4 regions of the Pseudocolwellia sp. G5-9 genome follow, and region 3 is predicted to be linked to each of the others. Evidence: predicted binding sites of a transcription regulator. Region 3 holds the regulator's gene; each other region holds the start of a gene.
What was found. Region 3 encodes LexA, which represses DNA repair genes until DNA is damaged. Its sites were predicted from a motif close to TACTGTATNNNNATACAGTA; they were not measured.

Region 1 (5,559 bases), 1.5 Mb from region 3:
TCAATCACCACCAGAATCGTCTATGGCGTATAACATAGAACATACTATTAAAATGGTAGATAAATTATTAACTATTCCTAACAGTGAAGCTATTTGGCAAGTGGTTTTTAAAAGTGGTGGCTTTGGTGGCTTAAACTTTGTAAAACCTGATGAACGTAAAGAAAGTGCTGAAGATCTTGTTCCTATGGTTTATATGAATTTAGTCGGGAACTCGGGGTTAGATTCACTTCCTATATTACCTCCATCATTACCAACAGCAGGGCAATTTGATGTTGAGTTGGTGATCAAATCGCCTGATTCTTACGAAACCATGAAAGGCTATACCGATAAATTGGTTGGTGCAGCTTTTGCCAGCGGACAGTTTTTATTTGCTGATACTGATTTGAAGATTGATTTACCACAAATGGAACTCAGTATAGATAGACAAAAAATTTCTGATTTAGGGCTTAGCTTTGCAGACATAAATCAACAGCTAAGTGTTTTTTTATCAAGTAACTACGTTAATCGATTTGATTCAAACGGCAAAGCTTATCAAGTTATTCCTATGGTAAATAATAAGGTAAGAGCTAACCCAGAAGATATTTTAAGTTTAACCATTAAAACGCCAAGTAACAGTTTAGTGACTGTTTCTAGCTTTGCTAAAATTAAATGGTTGATTGGTCCTAGACAACTCACCACATTTAATCAGCAAAACTCTATTAAAATCTTTGGCGGTGTTTTACCAGGGGTAAGTAAAGAAGCAGCATTAGCTACATTGGAAAAAGCGGCTGCTGATATATTACCTAAATCATATCGATTAGATTACGCGGGTGAGTCTCGCCAAATTAGATCTGAAGGTAGTACGTTAATGAGCGTATTAGGGGTTTCATCTATTATTGTATTTTTCATTTTAGCGATTCAGTTTAATAGTTTTAGAGATCCGTTAGTGGTGTTATTTGGTTGTGTACCTTTAGCTTTATCAGGCGCATTGCTTTTACCTTTTATTGAGTTAACAACAATCAATATTTATTCACAAATAGGCTTAATCACCTTGGTGGGCTTAATTGCTAAAAATGGTATTTTGATCGTTGAATTTGCTAACCATGTTCAAGAACAAGGTAAAACAAAATTAGAAGCGGTAACCGAAGCGGCTATAACACGATTAAGACCTATTATGATGACAACGGCGGCAACTGTTTTTGGGCATCTCCCATTAGTATTTGTAACAGGTGCTGGCGCAGAAGCACGTAACAGTATTGGTATTATATTAGTAGCCGGTATGTTAATTGGTACTGTGTTCACATTATTTATATTACCCGTGTTTTATTTATGGTTTGCTGAAAAACGAGAAAAAACCATTGATATTATGTAAGTAACGTACAATATTCGTTAGCATAATAAGGATAGGCAGGAGAACTCAATTCTCTTTAAAACCTATCCTTTTTTATTTCTTTAATTTAAACCACAATTGGAAAATATTCCTAAATGTTGTCTCTCTTTTCTTACGAACTCTCTTATAACGCTTTATTACTGTTATTTCTTGTGGCTTTTTTTATTGGTATGGCTAAAACAGGTGTTAGCGGTATTTCAATGTTTGCCGTGCCTTTACTCGCGTTAAACTTTGGTGGTAAAGAATCAACAGGCATTATGTTACCTCTATTAGTTATGGCCGATATTTTTGGTGTTTTTTATTATCACCGTAGCGCTAATTGGTACTATTTAAAAAAGCTATTTCCTTGGGCTGCTATAGGAGTAATTATTGGTACCTTGATAGGAGAATATGTTGATGATCAAATATTTCGTCAACTTATGGGGATTATTTTATTTGGTAGTTTGGCCCTAATGATTTGGCAAGAGCAAAATAAACGCGTAAATGTGCCTGATTATATGTGGTTCGCTATTTTAATGGGGCTATTAGGCGGTATAACGACCATGGTGGGGAACTTAGCTGGAGTGGTAATGGCCTTATACTTATTAAGTATGAGATTACCCAAAAATGAATTTATAGGAACAGCTGCTTGTTTCTTTTTAGCGGTAAATTTATTCAAAGTACCATTTCATATTTTTGTATGGGAAACCATCACTATAGATTCATTCTTATTGAATATCATAAGCTTACCGTTTATCGCATTAGGCGCATATGCGGGGGTATTTATTGTTAAAAGAATACCCAATAAACAATATAGGTGGTGGGTTATTGGTATGACGGTATTAGCGGCTGTTTTTATGGTTTTATAAAAAACTAGGATAAGGAAGATATGGAAATCGTTTTAATTAGGCATGGTAAGCCTGTCGCTGCAGTTAACAGCATGATGAATGCTATCAGCTATGTCAAATGGGTAAGGCAATACCACCTATCCGAAATATCAAATAACAGTAGGCCCAACTATCAACATGTTCAAGACTACAAGTCTCACTTTGTTGTATCAAGTGATCTTAAAAGAGCACTGCATTCAGCACATATATTTACCGGAAAATCACCTGAATTAATAGATCAAACATTAAGAGAAATGGAATTACCACGTTATAAACTTCCCTTATATTTACCTACAGTGGTTTGGCTTTATAGCTGTCGTATTTTTTGGTTACTTCGGTTTAAAGGGCACTTTGAAACTTATAAACAATCTAAAATACGCTCTATAAGAGCGGCACTTACTTTAATTCGATTAGCTGAAAAAGAAGAAAAAATAGTTGTTTTTGGGCATGGGCTAATTAATCGCTTTATTCGAAAAGTACTTATCAAAAAAGGCTGGAAATTAACAACTAAAAGTAGCGATTATTGGGGAGTAACTCAATTAAAATTATAACTGTACGCATTAATATAATTTACTGTATAAAACTAATAGAAATTAAAAGAGTAACTTTTTTTTAAATTTTTTTAAAAAGTTACTAATTAATATAAAATTGTTATTTTTCAATGGATAGCAAGTCTTGTTATTGATTTATTTTCCAGTATAAAAAATAAATTAATAAAAAACTTGATACTGTACGACTATACAGTATACTTGTTTCATTAAAATGAATTAAGCACCTAAATCATCTTGGAGCAATAAATAATGAACGAGAATAAAGAAAAAGCACTTTCTGCTGCGTTAAGTCAAATAGAACGTCAATTTGGTAAAGGCTCAATAATGAAGTTGGGTGATAACCGTAGTATGGATGTAGAAACAATCTCTACAGGTTCGTTAGGATTAGATATCGCACTAGGTGCTGGCGGTTTACCATTAGGCCGTGTTGTAGAGATATACGGACCAGAGTCTAGTGGTAAAACAACCTTAACATTAGAAGTTATCGCGGAAGCTCAGCGTAATGGAAAAATTTGTGCTTTTGTTGATGCCGAGCATGCACTTGACCCAATTTACGCAGGTAAACTAGGTGTAAATATTAATGAATTATTAGTATCTCAACCTGATACGGGTGAACAAGCTTTAGAAATTTGTGACATGTTAACGCGTTCAGGTGCTGTTGACGTAATTGTTGTCGATTCTGTTGCAGCTCTTACACCTAAAGCTGAAATTGAAGGTGACATGGGCGACTCGCATATGGGTCTTCAAGCAAGAATGTTATCTCAAGCAATGCGTAAACTTACAGGTAACCTTAAACAATCAAATACCATGATGATTTTTATTAACCAAATTCGTATGAAGATTGGTGTAATGTTTGGTTCTCCAGAAACCACAACGGGTGGTAACGCATTAAAGTTTTATGCTTCAGTAAGATTAGATATTCGTCGTATTGGTGCTGTTAAAAATGGCGATGAAATTGTCGGTAACGAAACACGTGTTAAAGTTGTTAAAAATAAAATAGCTCCTCCGTTTAAACAAGTTGAATTTCAAATTTTATATGGCGAAGGTATTAACAGCTTAGGCGAGTTAATTGACCTAGGTGTTAAGCATAACATGGTTGAAAAAGCTGGTGCTTGGTATAGCTACAATGGCGATAAAATTGGTCAAGGTAAAGCTAACTCAACAAAATATCTAGCTGAAAATCCGGCAATAGCTAAAGAATTAGATTCACGTTTACGCGCAGAACTTTTAACTAAGAAAGTACCTGAGAGTGAAAAAACTGAAAAAGTAGAAGAAGCTGCTGAATAATCAGCAATCGTTTTCACTAAAATCTCGGCATGTCCGAGATTTTTTTTGATCTAAATTTATAAAGCTTAATATTAAATTCAGCGGGTATTTTTAAAACTTATGTCATTATATTTTTTAAGTTAGAAAATATTACAATCTGTTTAGACGTCTATACGTTTAGATGTTGACATAGCCATAATGAAAAATGCTATAATCATTCAAGCTAAATTTTGTATATTCTATAGGTTGAGTCTTATGCCCATTAAAATTCCTGATCAATTGCCTGCTTTATCTATTTTGAATAATGAAAATATTTTCGTTATGTCTGAGAATAGAGCTGCCCGTCAAGAAATTCGCCCAATGCAAGTGGCAATACTCAATTTAATGCCCAATAAAATTGAGACAGAAGTACAAATATTAAGAATGTTATCGAATACACCACTACAAATTAATATTGAGTTTGTACGTATTCATGCCAACGAATCGAAAAATACACCTAAAGAGCACTTAGAAAATTTTTATTGTTTATTTGATGATATTAAGCATAAACAGTACGATGGGTTAATTGTTACAGGGGCTCCATTAGCTTTAATGGATTATGATCAAGTGACTTTTTGGGATAAAATTTGTGAAGTATTTGATTGGGCCGAAGACAACGTAACTTCTACTATGTTTTCGTGTTGGGGAGCTCATGCTGCTTTATACTATCATTATGGTTTGCAAAGGCATTTAAGAAAGCAAAAGCTTTCAGGCGTTTTTACTCATAAACCTAATGATATAAAAGAACCGCTCACGCGTGGTTTTGAAGACTTATTTAAAGTACCTCATTCTCGTTATGGCTACATAGATAGAGAAGATTATTTATCTATAGAAGGTCTCAAAATTATTGCCGAATCGGAGCAAGCCGGTGTGTATGTTGCTGCCAGTAAAAATAAAAAACAGGTCTATTTAACAGGTCATCCGGAGTACGACGCTGAAACCTTACATGAGGAATTTATGCGCGACATAAATGCAGGAGGAAAGCCTGCTATACCGGAAAATTATTACCCTGATAATAATCCTGAAAACGAGGTGAGTAGTACGTGGCGTAGTCATGGTAGTTTGTTATTTACTAATTGGCTTAACTACTACGTTTATCAAATTACCCCATACAAATTAGATGCAAATAACATAAAAGCTATTAACCCTAATGATTAAATAGAACCAAGGTTCTTTTTATAGTAAATACATTTATACCAGTTTCATTCATGAGATTGTTATTAACGACCTTTTATCGGAAAAAATGATGCAAAAGTCAGCCAGTTTTGAAACATTTGAACAACAACTTCGTAAAAATATTTTAATACTTGATGGTGCTATGGGAACTATGATCCAAGCATACAAGTTTGAAGAACAAGACTATCGAGGTGATCGTTTTGCCGATTGGCATTCTGATGTAAAAGGCAATAATGATATGTTGGTGCTTACTCAGCCCGATATTATTAAAGCAATACATACCGAATATTTA
Region 2 (5,559 bases), 770 kb from region 3:
AACTTGTTTTTTAACCTTTGCACTATACCTAAAATAGACTTTTAATAGCATTCATAAATCATGAATACTCACTTCATATTTTATGAATAGCGAAGTTTTGTGAATCGTTTTACTTTATAGCCGTAACCAATCAAGTTCCCACTGAAACCCGCATCTTGAATGATTACGTGTATATATCGAAAACCACTTACGATTTTAAATCGCCTATTAAAGTAACAAATAAAGGAAATTAATTATGCCTTCATCATCTAATGTGCTTGAATTTTCACCCGCGAATAGCAAAGTTGCTAATACATTTTTTTCTAACAAATTAAGTTTTGAAACTGATTGCTCTGATGTGTACGCAGATATAAAAGCAGGCGCTAATGACTATTTATTACTTGATGTGCGTTCTAAAGAAGCTTTTGATAAAAGCCATGCTATTACAGCCATCAGTATGCCTCATGCACAGATAACAGCTGAATCTTTCGCGAAGTATCCTAAAAATACGATATTTGTTGTTTATTGCTGGGGACCTGGTTGTAACGGAGCAACAAAAGCGGCTAAAAAAATATCTGCTCTAGGCTTTGCTGTTAAGGAGATGATTGGCGGCATACATTACTGGGAAGATTTTGAACGTTACCCAGTAAATAGATATCAAGCTAATGCCCAAGTGTGATTTTTCTAAAATATTGATTTAAGTTATTACTTTAGATCGTAAGTTTTTAACAGGATGAAGAGTCAATCACTAACAGCTGAACTAAATGAGTAAAGTACAAATGAATAAATGTGTATTAAATTTTCATTTATTTTGTGTGGCGTATATAAACCCCGTATAATTCGCGCAAATTTTAGCAGTTATCACTAATAACTAACTTATTGCGTATTTGAAAGGTTTTAATGCTTTATGATTTCTCATAAACTTTCCGTTGCACCCATGCTCGATTGGACTGACTTATTTGAAAACAAAGGCTTGATGCACTGCTAGGTGTACAATAGGCGTACTTCCTCTATTTTTTACCTGCTGAGTCAAGCTTTAATTGTTTAAACTTTATACTATTTAATCATTTTATTGAAATTTGGACATTTTTTCATTAGAATCGCGGTTATCAAAGAAGTAAAATTGTCATGGAAGATATTAAGTGGTAAATAAAAAATTCCCCAGTGATTACCCTACTCATATTCAAGTTCCTAGTGAAAAAGCGGCACCTATAAATATAGAACTTTATAGAATGGTAGGAAATAATCCTCCTTTAAGAGATGATTTCGTGCCTAGCAATAAAGACCCTTTACAATCTCATATGATCAAACAGTCTAAATTTAGAGATTCCGCGGGTTATTACGGCACTTCATTTTCTTTGGATAAATCTAAACTGGTTAGTGTTATTAAAGGTAATCCAAATAAATTTGGTTCGAAAAAAGTGGCTAAAGGAGCTATAACTAGAGATATGGGAGTTGGAGAAAAAGACTCTAAAACTCATGTTACTGTTTGGTTTTATCAAAATGTTTTCCCTGATGGGTTTGAAGTATTATGAGTAAGAAATCTGATTTACTTTTCAAAACGTCTTCAATTTATGGAGATTTGTACTATCACAATGTATATAGTTTCTATGAACAGCCTTTAATTTTTACTGCATATAATGAGAATGATCAATTATTCTTTTGTTATGACTTAGGTGTTGATGAAAGTAATGAATTGTGGATTTTTGCCCCTATTTCTGAAGAAAAAGTAAGGAAATTGGAAAATAAAGATATTCCAATTGTCAGCGCACTTATTCAAAATAAAAATTATAAAGCGATTTTGTATATGGAGCCATTTGATGACTCTCCAGCAAAAGAATCTTTATGTTTAGTGAAAGATTTACCTTATCAGTGGCCGAATCTGGATGTTTTTATACATGAAAATATTAATTATGATAATAGACGAAAGCATACTCATAAAATAAGAATTAATAAGCCAAATAGTAAAGCAATTGATTCGTCTATTCTTAACGGGGCAAATGATAGTTTTGGTTATTTTTGTAAAAATGTTTGGAAAAAACATGATATTCCTTCAAAAATATTGCTACACGATGCTATCCCAGGTTCTTTTATATACCGTGTTGAGGTTCAAAATAAAGATACTGATAAAGAAGAGGTTCATGAGATACTAAATAGGCTTTCCAATAAAGATGATTTCATTCATGCTATTGATGAAAAAGAGCTTGATTTAAGGTTAGTAAAAAGATTGTTTGACGAGGTTCTCTCGCATAGATTAACTATTCAATTAATTGATGAAGAATCTACAGACATTATTATTGAATTAACTGAGGCATATGTATATGAGCTCATTGATATTGTTGATGATAGGCTTGGTACTTATCTAGATAGTAGCATGGTGCCTCAAGCTGATAATTTTGAAACTCTCAGGCTTTTTTTAACTTTAACAAAGAATAAAGGTTTTGTTACTGCTAGCGATCTCGGAGTCCATCAAAGACAAGTCAGTTATTATCGAGATGCATGTGAGTTACTTGCTTTAGTGCATGATTATTCAAAGTTAACACCACTTGGTTTAGATGCTGTAAGTTCGTCAAATAAGGATTTTGTAAGTATAATCAAAACCCAATTTATGCATACAGAGTGTGGAAGTATTTGGATGCTTAATCAGGGAGTTAAAGACTTGTTAGATATAAATGGGGAATCAGCCACTGATTTCCTTATTCAATTTTGTAATGGTTTGAGTGAAGGAACAGCTAAAAGAAGAGCTCAAACCTTAAAGTCTTGGGTTAGAAACTTTAAGGAGTTTAAATAGGATTTTTAATTTTATTTAATCTTTGGTTAGTTATTTCAACAGCTTTAGCACTTAAATCGTTACCTTTAAAATTTCGTTTTAATTCGGCTGAAGCACAACCTACAAATCCCGCTCCACAAAAAGCATCAGCTACAACATCGCCTTCTTCAGAGCTTTGTATTATTAATGTCTTAGCTAGGTTTGTCGGTTTTTCTGTTGGATAACCACGCCAAATTCTTTTTTCTTGAAGTATGTCCGGTATCGATAAGTCATTTAACTTACGCTTTCCTTTTTCAAAAAATAAAATAAATTCATATCTTGCTCTATAATGATAACCCATCCCAATAGCCATTTTGTCCCAAATAATTGGTTTCCAAAATTTAAAACCAGCGTTTTCAGCAATTGGTTTTGCTATAAATGCTGTTTCTTGATCGCAAAAGAGATAGAAGTGGCTATTTTTAGCTAAAACACGATAGACTTCTTTGAAAAGTTCTTCAAATCTAGAGTTTGGAAATATCTCAAACCATTGGTTGCTTGATGATTTACTTTTTTTTAATCTTGTTGTAGTTCCAATTTTTCTGTGCTTTTCTAGAGATTCATAAGGAGGGTCGGTTATAAAGAGGTTTATAGAGTTATCATCTTGAGATTTTAACCAATCAATAGCATCTTTATTACTTATGTCAAATTCCGTTTCGATATTTTTATTAATTATATCTTCTTTTGAAGCGTCCATTTTACTCTCTAAAAGTTATGTTAATTTATACAGTGTATTGTGTCATGTTTTATCCTAGCAATGCAATGAATTGGAATTTATATAATAACAATACCGTTGTATAACACTTAGGCACTTCCTACATTCTTTGACCTGACCAAACAACTCGGCCAATTAACTCTATATCTGTTCCATTAATGTCTTCTTTATTTATTTCCCAAGGCTCGTACATATGGTTATCTGATTTCACCTTTATAATACCTTTAGGTAAGACCTGTAATCTTTTGACTAGTAAATTATTGTCATGTCTTATTACATAAATCCCATCATTCAAGCCATTAAAGTGTTTATTTACCATTATCATGGCACCGTTCTTTAATGTTGGGTACATGCTGTCACCGTCAACTAACATCAAAAATACATCATTTGGGTTTACACCTATTTCTTTATTTAGCCATTTTGGCTCAAAGCTTATTAAGTGTGTTTGTTCTTCAGCTTCAACTAATAATCCTTCACCAGCTGATGCTTTTACTTCATAAAAAGGTAATTTTATATGGCCTTCTATGACATTTTTTGTTGGTTCCACCTCTAGATTTCCTTTTCCAGTCATAAACCATAAAACATGTTCTTCAAGGGTTGGTGTGGTAATTATTTTATCAATTACTGAAACACCAACGTTAGAGAACCCTCCTTCGATTTTTTTCAATGTACTCAATGATATGCCAGTAATTTCTGAAAATTCGGCTTGAGTTTTATTCATTGATTCACGGAGGATTTTTATTTTTTTGCCATAATTCATTTGACATGGTTCCATATATGGATTTATGATTGTCACAGGTTCCATTTATCGAACCTTGTGTCGACTCTAATCGCTTTGAATTGCTTTAACCCTGAATAATCACATAGGTGACATATGAATACAAATTTTGCACTTTTGGCACGCTTTGAATCTCCTGTGATTGAGCTAAAAGATGTATGCCAAGAATTCTTTGGTATCACGGTTAAAACAGCTAAACAAAAAATCAAAGGTGAAGATTTCCCCGTGCCTACTTTTAGCCTAATTAAGTCAGAGCGTTCACCAGTATTTATAAAAGTAGAAGACTTAGCAAATTATATCGACAAGCAATATGCAGAAGCTAGTCACCAATGGCAACGAGTTAACTTGGCCTAACTATGACAATCAAAGACATTTATTTTCAAGTAGAGCAATGGGGCGATGTGTGTATTCAACACAAAGGCCAAGTGCACCACTTTACAAATCTAATGTCATTAATCTCATTTCTTCAACCTATCTACGGTGAAGACTTCAACTTAATTGAAGTAACAGATGAAAATTGGCAACAACTTTATGAACAAGGGGTGTTTGATGAACAATAAAAAAGCACTTTTTTGTAAAGTTGATGCGTTATCACTTACCTGGTCACCGCAAGAACTTCTCCATATAAAACAACTCGCTAAAGTTGGCGCTTGCATCAAAAAGAGCGACATAGAAGAAATTCAAGGTAATGCACTACTACGTAAACTGTCTAATTTAGAAATAAAAAAGAACATCGACTTAGCTGCGGCTGAAACATTTAACCATGTTGCATATAACGACATTCTAGAAAGCTACAAAGAAACCGCTGAAGGTATTACGCGTGAATACAACGAGCGTAAATTTAAAGGGCTGAGTTCTGAAAGTTTTAGACTAGCAGAAAATGAAGTCGCTGCACGTTACGAACTGCGCCAAATGTTTAAAGGCGAACTCGAAGTCGATACCTCAAAAAAATACGGTGACCGATTAAACAATTTATTAGAGAACATTGGCGTTAACATGCTCGACACACTGTGTTGTGGAGAGTCAGAACGTTTCGTTTGTTTACTTAACAAAGTCTTTTCAAAAAACAACTACATGTGGACCATCAAAAACAATCCATCAGGTCGTTTTAATTACACCTACTCAGCCAATATATTTGCTGAAGGAGAACAAGCGGGTGTTATTTGTTGGGGCGGTAAAAACCTCGGCTGTTACGTGTCATTCATGGGAACGGGCTGTGAAGCCATAGACTTTCAAAGACTGTATCAAGAAATACAGCATATTCCAGAAATCAAAATTACC
Region 3 (5,559 bases):
TTTATTATCCGTAATAGCCGTGTCTATATGATCTTTGCCATCGATATACATTAACGAACGTTTAATCTCAATACTAGCAACAGGCTCACCATTTTCGGTGACTATGCCATTGACTTCAGAACATAAAAATACGTCTTGTTTTTTAAACCAACCAAACATATCAACTCCTTGACTTATAATAGGAAAAGCAAGCATACATGGAATAAGTAATAACAAGATAAAACGAGGGCGAGAAAGAGAAGTGCGTTTTCTGCGTTTATTCATTTGCTATCCTTGCTGAATATTTGCCGATATCTTATCCAAGAGATCCAAAGAAGTAAATATGGCTTACTTTATTTTACCTGACGTAGCTTTATAACAAAGACACTAATTTCACTATAGATTTGGCGTCTTATCTATAACCTGCCGCTTGTTTAACAAAGCTAAAATGGGTTAACACTTCTTCAAGTTCTAATTTTATTTGAGCGCGTGCTTTTTTAGTATCGTTTTGGGTATTTGAAACAATCGCCATGGTAGTTGGGTGCACTAATAAGTCTTTAGCGTAATAACAAATAGGTGAGTCAACTTCGGGTAGTTTACCGTCAGAATGATAATCGCGCTCAATGTCATCAAGCGAGATGGTGAGCATTTCATCAGAGGCAGATAAAACCGCAGATAAGTAGTTTTTACATGCACTTTCTTTATTCATAAATTCAGGTAACAGTTGCTTAGAAAGCTCAACAAGTTCAATGCTTTTTTCGGCTAATGTTTTAAATGAAGCACTTGCTATATTTACTTCAATTGTTTCTGCAAGCTGTTCGTATTGCTCCCAGTTATTTGTTTTAGTTGCGTTTGCACTTAAGGTAAATAACGCTGTGGATAAAGCAACAATTAATAAGGTCTTCATTTTACTTCCTGTAAAGTATTTAGTGATTTTTAAACATAAGCTTAAATAACAGGGGTAAACTATATCGTAATTGTACTTTTATATAAACGAATACCATCTTGAGAAATACTCATATCACCTCATAAAAAGGGTAATATTATTTATTTTTAACAAAGCTTTAAATTACTAACAGGAAGTGAAAATGCGCTTAAAAGGAAAGTTAATAAAATGGAATAACGACAAAGCGTTTGGCTTCATTGCACCTAATGGTGGTGGAGAACACGTTTTTATTCACAAAACTGCTTTTTCAAATCGTCAGCGTGATCCTCAAATAAACGATGTTATTACTTTTTCAATAAGTAAAGATAAGCAAGGCCGCTATTGCGCAGACGAAGCAACATATGCAGGTGAAAAGTTAAAGAAAAAACAAGCTAAAAGTATTAGTAAGTTTTCTATCTATTTATCGGTTATTTTTTTAGCAAGCATAGCATTAGCTTTAATGATGGGATATTTACCTGAAAATATTGTATTTATATATTTAGGTATGAGCTTTGTTACCTTTTTTGCGTATGCGCTTGATAAGTCTAAAGCAAAACGAGGGGCGTGGCGTACTCCAGAAAGCACCTTACACATTTTAGCTTTAGTTGGTGGCTGGCCAGGTGCTGCAATTGCACAACAAATGCTTAGGCATAAATCTCAAAAAAGAGACTTTAGAATTGTTTTTTGGTTAACGGTTATTATTAATTGCTGCGCGTTAGTATGGTTGGTGTCGTTTAATGGCAAACTTATTTTTTAACACTACACTAAGGTATAACTGCTAGTATTTAGCTTTTATACCCGTTACCAATCAAGATGCGTATTTCAGAGCACTTGAGCGATATCAATTCAAGGCAATGCTTTGCAATAATGGTCGTTCCCTTATAAAAAGCATTAACGAAGAAGTGATTTTGCTCAAGTGCTTCTTCGATGGGTCTAAAAACAATTTATGCTTCGTTATTAACTTTAGTAAGGGAATAACCATGACGTAAACTTAATGCCTTGCATACATGGATGTATGTACTTAGATTTTGTTTGGAACGTAAAATCTGTGCCTAAATTGTTTTTAGTTCCCACTGAAACCTGCATCTTGAATGGTAACGGGTATATACACCATCGAGCTAGCTAATCTTCCACGCTTTAAATATCGACTCGGTTACTCCCAAGCTTACCAGAGCGCCAGAATGTAGGGTTTCAATTTCTTGTAATACCATAGTAATAAACTTATCTGGCGAGGCTATATTATTTTCGTGACAATAACGTGTGATGGCAGGTTCAATTTTACTACCCTGAATTCTGCTACGAATGATTTGTGCAATCACTTCTTTTCGTTCGGCTCTGTACTGAATTCGGTAGCTGTCTATCTCTCCTAACGAGTCTTTAACTACATCATATTGCTCGCACGACTTTATATACGCCCATTGAAAAAGCTCTAACGCGGGAAGAACATCATTCATTCTTTTCATAAAAGTTACACAAACCCCAACAAAACCAACAGGGTTGCGTTTATTTACAGGCTGTATATACTAACAGTTATCACTGTTGAAAAACACAGGTTATAACCTAAGGAATATAATGCGCCCATTAACTCCCAGACAAGAACAAATATTTGATCTGATTAAAGAAAAAATATCTGAAACGGGTATGCCACCTACACGTGCTGAAATAGCTGACTTTTTTGGTTTTAAGTCGGCTAATGCTGCTGAAGAACACCTTAAAGCGTTAGCTAAAAAAGGTTATATAGATATGCTACCGGGCACTTCTCGTGGTATTCGACTTACTGAACAATTTGTAGAGCAAGATGGCTTGCCTTTAATTGGCAGGGTTGCTGCTGGTGAGCCAATTCTTGCGCAAGAGCATGTTGAAGAGCATTACAAAATTGATGGCACTATGTTTAAACCGTGCGCCGACTATTTACTCCGTGTAAATGGTGAGAGTATGAAAGATATTGGTATTCTTGATGGCGATTTACTCGCTGTGCATCAAACCACTGATGTAAAAAACGGACAGGTAATTGTAGCAAGAGTCGAAGATGATGTTACGGTTAAGCGTTTTAAGCGTGAAGGTAATGTTGTGTATTTACATGCTGAAAACGAAGAATTTTCACCTATTGTTGTTGATTTAACAACGCAACAATTTAATGTTGAAGGTATTGCTGTTGGTGTTATTCGTGCCGCTGATTGGATGTAATATTTATTTGTGTTTGTTACACCAAACTACTTAATACCATGAACACACAGAGTTTACTTTTTAAGCGTTTTTAATTTAAAGTAAATTCTGTTTTATCTCCTTTTAGTCCTATTTTTAACTTTAGTTCCTCGTTTTAATACTTCAATTCTCTCAATTCAGGTGATTGCTCACTCTTTGATCAAAAAATAATCACTTTGCTTTTCTTGAAATAAAATTATTAATTGTCTTAAATAATAGGGCTGTTTAAAAATAAAACAATCTTTAGCCTCATTACCTATAAGGCTTTCAGCATCTTAGAGTTGTTACTCTATTGTATTTGTTAATATTTATTAATGTAATAACTCTAATTTAAAATTTGACCTAGATTAATATTTGAGTAATTCTAGAATGGAAAGTATACAAAATGATATTGAGTTGAAGTTTGATACTTAACACTCGTAGAGCGAATAATAATAAATATAGAATAGCGAAAACGTTCAAAGTATGACTGTTCATTGAACAGGTTTTGCCTTTTTTGCGTTAACAGAGGAGTGAGGGAGATGTCGAGTTATGAGACGTAACCTATGTTGGCTGAGCTTGGGAAGTTTATTTTCGAGCTCAGTATTAGCAGATATGCAGTTAAATTTAACCAAGGGTGTAACTGAGGTAAGTAGAGATGTTTATGATCTACATATGTTGGTTATGTATATTTGTACTGTTATTGGTATCTTTGTTTTTGGTGCCATGTTCTGGTCAATGGTCTTTCACCGAAAATCTAAAGGCGCAAAGGCCGCATCTTTCCATGAAAGCACTAAAGTAGAAATACTTTGGACCGCTATTCCAATCGTAATTCTAATTGCCATGGCTATTCCAGCCACTAAAACGTTAATTGAAATGGAGAATAATGACGATTCAGACGTTACCATTCAAGTGACTGCGTCTCAGTGGAAGTGGCATTATAAATATTTTGATCAAAACATTGAATTTTATTCTGTTTTATCAACTCCACGCGATCAATACGAAAATCAATCAGGTACTTCAGCAGCTAAAGGCGAGAATTATTTACTTGAGGTAGATAAGCATCTTGTTATTCCTGCTAATAAAAAAGTACGTTTTTTAATTACGTCTGACGATGTTATTCATGCTTGGTGGGTGCCAGCGTTTGCTGTGAAGCAAGATGCTAACCCCGGTTTTATCAACGAAGCTTGGACAAATGTTGATAAGCCAGGTATTTATCGAGGCCAATGTGCAGAACTTTGTGGTAAAGATCATGGGTTTATGCCGATTGTGGTTGAGGTGAAATCTGAAGAAGATTATGCCAAATGGCTTGATGAGCAACATGAGTTACTTGCACAAGCTGCTGAAGCTGAAAAAGCCTCGTTAAATGCCTCTGTTCCTATGGAAGAGTTGATGACGTTAGGTGAAACAACTTATGTCGCTTATTGTGCTGCGTGTCATCAAGTGGCTGGTACAGGTCTTCCTCCTGCATTCCCTGCACTTAAAGGTAGTCCTGTTGCTACAGGTGATATAGCGACTCATATTTCAACGGTTTTTAATGGTAAAGCGGGTACTGGAATGCAAGGTTACGGCAAGCAGCTTTCGTTAAAACAAATTGCTGCTGTGGTTACTTATGAGCGTAATGCTTGGGGTAACAATACGGGTGATGCTGTGCAAGCGGCTGATGTTCAAGAGGCGGTTGGCGGTTCTACTGATAACGCAAAAGAAGCGGTTGCTGTAGTTGAAGACAAAGTTGCTGAAATAGCAGCGGTTGTTGAAGAAGCGGCTCCTGCAGAAGACCTATCAAAAGAATATTCCAAAGACGATTTGATGAAAATGGGCCAAGAAGTTTATACAGCTTCATGTGCTGCTTGTCATCAACCCACGGGGTCTGGTATTCCTCCGGCATTTCCTGCCCTTAAAGGTAGTGCTATTGCCCTTGGCGACGTAGCGGTTCATATCGATATGGTTGTTAATGGTAGTAAGAAAAACCCAGCGATGGCCGCGTTCGGTAGTCAATTAACTAAAACTCAAATTGCTGCAGTGGTCACTTATGAGCGTAATGCTTGGGGTAACGACACCGGTGATTTAGTGCAACCCGCAGCAGTTGATGCTGCCAGTGCGAAGTAGGAGGTAGACATGACAACAGAAAATATAACAACAGAACAGTCTGATCACGATTCGCACGACGAGCATCACGATCATAAAATGACGGGGATAAAACGTTGGTTGTATACCACTAACCATAAAGACATAGGAACGCTGTACTTATGGTTCTCGTTTATTATGTTACTTACGGGCGGTGCGTTAGCTATGGTAATTCGAGCTGAGTTATTTCAGCCCGGGTTGCAAATTGTTGAGCCTGACTTTTTCAATCAGTTAACGACGGTACATGGTTTAATTATGGTGTTTGGCGCCATTATGCCGGCCTTTACTGGTTTTGCTAACTGGATGCTACCTATGATGATCGGTGCTCCAGATATGGCTTTACC
Region 4 (5,559 bases), 2.1 Mb from region 3:
ATGAGAGATATTTTGTTAGCGCGATTTATTGGAAAGGATTCTACCTGATTTTAAACGAAAAAACGGCTTTAAAAGCCGTTTTATTTAATGAATAACTAAATTAAATTACGAGGATAATACACTAACGATAATGAACCATTAAAGTCCCTGATACATTACCAACACTCACTTCTGAAAACGTTTTGTAATCAACATCGTTAAAAAAGTCTTGGTATTTTTTCGTTGTTACATAAACTACAACACCTTCACTGTCCTTGTCTTCTTCTAAAATAGTATTAATAGCAGCAACAAGATAATGACCAAACCCATGATGTTGATGCAACGGATGTATTGCAATAAACGACAACATATGGAATTTATTCAAAGGCACTGCAGCAAGTATTTTTTCTTCTTTTTCAATCATTTGCTTGGTACTAAAATAACCAGCGCCTAAAAGCATTTTTAAACGCCAATGCCAAAATCGATCTTTTCCCATTCCTGTGTCCGGCTTATTTAAACAAGCAACACCAACAATGCTTTCACCTAAATACAAACCAACCATAGGTTGTTTAGCGGTCCAAAAAGCATTGAGTTCTTCGCGAATTGATGTTCTTAGTCTTTGCTCGTAATCAGGTTTATCGCCATTAAATATTTCAAGAAAAACAGGATCATCATGGTAGGCTTGATACAATAAAGAAGCAGCAAGTTTTAAATCTTCAGCGGCTAAATATTCAGCTCTAACATTTAAATCAGTTTTTTCAGACACGGTATCACCCATCCTATTTCCTCACTTTATCCAGAATAATTTTAAAAGTTAAACCACTATTGAATTAAAACGGTCTACATAATTATAGACGATATACAATATCAGCATATTTTATAGTGAGCAAATTTCAAACAAATGATGCTAATATTACATCGCCATCAGCCTTTTATAACTTTTACCTTCACCTGTATCGGTTAAAACACCATTTTCGAAGTGTAAATAAGTACATTCATCTTTTGTTGTTAACCCATCTTTATGTATTCGTTGTGTTCTAAAATAAAGTACTTTAATTTCTTGTTCTTTAACTTGGTAAGATTCAGTAAAGTCAGCAACACCTAGCGTATCAATAACTTTTTGATGGGTTATATATATACCCGTAACCATTCAAGATGCAGGTTTCAGTGGGAACTAAAAACAATTTAGGCAAGGTATTAAATTTACGTCATGGTTATTCCCTGACTAAAGTTAATAACGCAGCATAAATTGTTTTTAGACCCATCGTAGAAGCACTTGAGCAAAATCACTTCTTCGTTAATGCTTTTTATAAGGGAACGACCATTATTGCAAAGCATTGCCTTGAATTGATATCGCTCAAGTGCTCTGAAATAGCCTCTTGATTGGTTACGGGTATAAAGGCATGTTAGCTATTTTTTTGCGGTTTTCAAATTCGCGCTCGTGATCATTTTGAAACATGTGATCTCTATCGTCACCATCAATGGCAATAACGCAGCCACTTAAAGTAGTAGCAATCGGTGCAACAAGAAGTAAAGCTAATAATGTTTTTTTCATGATATTTCCTAATAAGATAAAAATTACTGTGATCACTGAGCAATAATAAGTCATCACAACACTGAGTATTAATTCAATTAGCAAACACTAAACCAAAAATATAACTACTTGATTTAAAGCTATTTTATTTATAAATTAAAGATAATCGTATTTAAATTTAGTAAAATACACTAAAATTTAGCTACATTAACTTTAGGTTTATAAAAATGACTAACTTTGAAAAAATTATAATTATCGCCAATCAATTAGCTAATGAAGGAAAAAAACCTAGTGTTGCTTTGATTAAGTCAAAAGTCGCAAGCCCATTACCTTTACCTCAAATAATTAGTGCATTAAGAAGTTGGCAACACGAACCTGAGAATTGCGTTTTATTTGAAACATCAGCACCAGAAGATAAAAATACTCCCTTAATTGAGAATGATGAATTATCTGCTGAATTAATTAATGAAGCTATTACGGTAGCAATAGATAACGCACTTGGACCTATTAAGGCTGAACTAGCCAAAGTAAAAGCGCAGCTACTACAATTAACTCAAAAATAAAAAAACAGCTAAAAACAAGTTAAATTCTTTCGATTTATTTTACACTTAGCAATAAAGCATGTATAAATAAACAGTACAACTAATAAGTAGTGTAAACAGGTTTAATAGAATTGAAGTTATTTATTGCGGAAAAACCCAGTTTAGCAAGAGCAATTATCGACGTATTGCCTAAACCACATAAAAAAAATGATGGTTTTATTGAAGCAGGAAATGGCGATATTGTTACTTGGTGTATTGGCCATTTGCTAGAGCAAGCTCCGCCTGAAGATTATGATGTAAAATATAAAAAATGGGTTGTTGAGCATCTACCTATTATTCCGCAACAATGGCAATTAAAACCAAAAAGTAAAACACGAAAACAACTGACAGTGATTAAACGCTTAATTAAGCAATCAGATATTATCGTAAATTCTGGTGATGTAGACAGAGAAGGTCAAATTCTAGTAGATGAAGCCATTAGTTATTGCGGAGCTTCCAAAACCAAAATAAATAACGCCTTACGTTGTTTAATAAGTGATATGAATTTTGCTGCGGTAAAAAAGTCTGTTAACAACCTAAAGCCTAATAAAAATTATATTCCCTTAGCTACATCAGCCCTTGCTAGAGCAAGAGCCGATTGGCTTTACGGTTTAAATATGACACGTTTATGCACGCTGCAAGGACAAAAATCTGGCTACCAAGGCGTATTATCGATAGGACGAGTTCAAACACCTATTTTAGGTTTAGTGGTAAATCGTGATATTGAAATAAACAACTTTATTTCAAAACCTTTTTATGAGGTACTAGCAGACATAGCCACAAACAACGGTGAAAAATTTCAAGGAAAATGGCAACCAAGCAAAGCTTGCGAACCTTACATGGATGAAGAAAAACGCGTACTATCAAAAGAGCTTGCGTTAAATGTAGTAAACCGAATTACTGATCAACCCGGTAAAATCACCAAAGTAACGCAAGATAAAAAACAGCAACAAGCGCCGTTACTTTTTAGTTTATCTGGCTTACAAATAGCGGCTGCAAAAGCATTTGGTATGACCGCAAAACAAGTATTAGATACTTGTCAAAATCTTTACGAAAAACACAAACTCATCACCTACCCAAGATCAGACTGCCAATACTTACCCGTTGAGCATTTAAACGATGTAACAGCCGTTACCAGTGCCATTAGCCAAGTTTCAAATAAACTTGCACCTATGCTTAAATCAGCTGATTTAAAGAAAAAAAGCCGAGTATGGAATGATAAAAAAGTCAGTGCACATCATGCCATTATTCCTACCGCTAAAAATAAACCAACAGGTGTATTATCTTCAACTGAAGAAAAAATTTATGAGTTAGTAGCACGCCAATATATCGCGCAGTTTTATCCTAATTTTGAATATGTAGATAAACAAATTGATACTGTTATAAGCGGTGGGCTTTTTATTAGTAAACAAAAAGATATTGTTAAAAACGGTTGGAAAGATTTATTTCCCTCATTTAATAAAAATAAAGATACTAACTCTCAAGATAAAGAGTTTTCAGCAACCCAATTACCTAACGTAAAAGTGGGCGATACAGTACATTGCTTACAAGGAAATTTGATAGAAAAAAACACGAGCCCACCTAAACCTTTTACCGACGCGACTATTTTGTCAGCCCTTACTGGCATAGCGCGTTATGTAACAGACCCAGATATTAAAAAAGCTTTACGAGAAACAGACGGTTTAGGAACTGAAGCAACACGTGCGGGCATTATAGAGTTACTTTTTAAGCGCCAATTTTTAACACGAAAAGGAAAAGAAATAAGAGCAACAGAAATAGGGAGAAAATTAATTACTGCTTTGCCCTTACGAATTTCACAACCCGATATGACAGCTCTTTGGGAATCGCAGCTTGAATCAATAAGTACTCAATCACTCAATTATCAAGCCTTTATTGGTGGTGTTGAACAAAACTTAGGGCAACTAATTAACGAAGTAAAAAACATTAGTTTTACAGGGTTACCGCAATCAACTGCCCCGAGAAAGTTTACGAGAAAACGAAAAGCTAAAAAGTAAACTAACGGTTTAATCTAAGAAGCGTGCACACTCGGCGTTAAACCCGCAATAAATTCAACAAGATTATTAGCTAATTTTTTATGAGGCAAACACCCTACTTGCTCGACCCAAACTTCACCCGTTTCATTATCAATTGAAATGATCATGTCGTCTTCATCTGTTACCGCAAAGAAAATAGTAATACTCTGCTTTAACTTTTGTTTCATCATAATATGGCCTATCAGGTTTTGCTGTAGCCTTTCAAAGTCATCTTTGTTCCATGGTAAAAGTAATGAAAGCTTGCCATCGGCACTCTCAGCTTCAATTGATTCGCTATATACACAGGTAAAATAGTCTTTTATGTCTTGATGAAGTGAAAATTCAAGCGCTTTTTCAACATTTTCAAAATTTAAATCACTATCAATTTCAATAGGCTTCCAGTAGCTTTCTTCTTCGTTACTTTGCCCTTGTTCACAAGGAGAAACCCAGTCTTTATCTGATACAACGACAGGTAATTGGTGATGAACTTCCTGATACTTTTCGATATAAGAAGTGGTAAATGCTAACAAAGTATTTTTTACAGAAGTATTTGGTAATGTCATATCAGAGAAAGATCCTTTAAAATAAACGCATATTCTGCGTGCAAAATACGTTAACACAATATTGATAACAAGCCCTTTATGACTTTATACAAAAATTCTATCGAACTAAACGATTTATCTTTAGGTAAACCTACTGAATATTGTAGTGAATACAACCCTCAATTATTACAAGGCGTACCTCGCTCGTTAAACAGGGATGGTTTAGGAATAGATGCAAATAACCTTGCCTTTAAAGGTGAAGATGTTTGGTACGGTTACGAGCTTTCTTGGTTGAACAGTAAAGGTAAACCTATTGTTGCTGTTGCTGAATTCAGATTTGATTGCACTAGCCCAAATATTGTTGAATCTAAGTCGTTTAAACTTTATTTGAATAGTTTTAATCAAAGCAAATTTAGTACTTGGGATGAAGTACAAAAATGCTTAACTCAAGATTTGTCTAAAACAGCTGGCTGCCAAGCACGTGTAGCTCTTTTTAAAATTGACGAATGTACCGCCTTAAATATTGCTTCAACTTCAGCAAAGTGTATTGATGACATAGATGTAACTATTGATACTTACGATATTAATCCAGCCTTATTATCACTCTCTGATAATAACAATAGTGTTGAAAATAAAGCCTTAGTCAGTCATTTACTAAAGTCTAATTGTTTAATTACCAATCAGCCCGATTGGGCCAGTGTTTATATTACTTATTCTGGTACTGAGATAGATGAAGCATCATTATTAAGTTACTTGATTTCATTTAGGCAACATAACGAGTTTCATGAACAATGTGTTGAACGAATTTTTACTGATTTGATGAATGCTTTTACGCCCGAAAAGCTTACCGTATTTGCTCGTTATACAAGAAGAGGTGGATTAGACATTAA

Region 1: the regulator LexA is predicted to act here: its motif matches at 2,962-2,981, upstream of recA (recombinase RecA).
Region 2: the regulator LexA is predicted to act here: its motif matches at 3,498-3,517, upstream of AC0L5Q_RS11595 (DNA-methyltransferase).
Region 4: the regulator LexA is predicted to act here: its motif matches at 2,133-2,152, upstream of AC0L5Q_RS05865 (DNA topoisomerase III).

Annotation. Positions count from the first base shown of each region.
Region 1 is NZ_CM147893.1:1,980,999-1,986,557, reverse strand. Features, by position in the region: gene AC0L5Q_RS08445 (efflux RND transporter permease subunit) at 1-1,351, shown strand, start outside; gene AC0L5Q_RS08440 (sulfite exporter TauE/SafE family protein) at 1,465-2,217, shown strand; gene AC0L5Q_RS08435 (phosphoglycerate mutase family protein) at 2,238-2,786, shown strand; gene recA (recombinase RecA) at 3,036-4,073, shown strand; gene metA (homoserine O-succinyltransferase MetA) at 4,308-5,249, shown strand; gene metH (methionine synthase) at 5,338-5,559, shown strand, end outside.
Region 2 is NZ_CM147893.1:2,692,387-2,697,945, reverse strand. Features, by position in the region: gene AC0L5Q_RS11610 (rhodanese-like domain-containing protein) at 236-658, shown strand; gene AC0L5Q_RS11605 (hypothetical protein) at 1,122-1,514, shown strand; gene AC0L5Q_RS11600 (DUF6575 domain-containing protein) at 1,511-2,770, shown strand; gene AC0L5Q_RS11595 (DNA-methyltransferase) at 2,763-3,482, opposite strand; gene AC0L5Q_RS11590 (XRE family transcriptional regulator) at 3,601-4,305, opposite strand; gene AC0L5Q_RS11585 (pyocin activator PrtN family protein) at 4,375-4,632, shown strand; gene AC0L5Q_RS11580 (hypothetical protein) at 4,635-4,838, shown strand; gene AC0L5Q_RS11575 (replication initiation factor domain-containing protein) at 4,828-5,559, shown strand, end outside.
Region 3 is NZ_CM147893.1:3,466,255-3,471,813, forward strand. Features, by position in the region: gene AC0L5Q_RS14960 (DUF6795 domain-containing protein) at 1-264, opposite strand, end outside; gene AC0L5Q_RS14965 (hypothetical protein) at 392-886, opposite strand; gene AC0L5Q_RS14970 (DUF1294 domain-containing protein) at 1,068-1,661, shown strand; gene AC0L5Q_RS14975 (hypothetical protein) at 2,023-2,367, opposite strand; gene lexA (transcriptional repressor LexA) at 2,477-3,091, shown strand; gene coxB (cytochrome c oxidase subunit II) at 3,641-5,197, shown strand; gene ctaD (cytochrome c oxidase subunit I) at 5,276-5,559, shown strand, end outside.
Region 4 is NZ_CM147893.1:1,352,629-1,358,187, forward strand. Features, by position in the region: gene AC0L5Q_RS05845 (GNAT family N-acetyltransferase) at 122-757, opposite strand; gene AC0L5Q_RS05850 (DUF3192 domain-containing protein) at 893-1,129, opposite strand; gene AC0L5Q_RS05855 (hypothetical protein) at 1,367-1,534, opposite strand; gene AC0L5Q_RS05860 (hypothetical protein) at 1,741-2,076, shown strand; gene AC0L5Q_RS05865 (DNA topoisomerase III) at 2,187-4,109, shown strand; gene syd (SecY-interacting protein) at 4,124-4,690, opposite strand; gene queF (NADPH-dependent 7-cyano-7-deazaguanine reductase QueF) at 4,769-5,559, shown strand, end outside.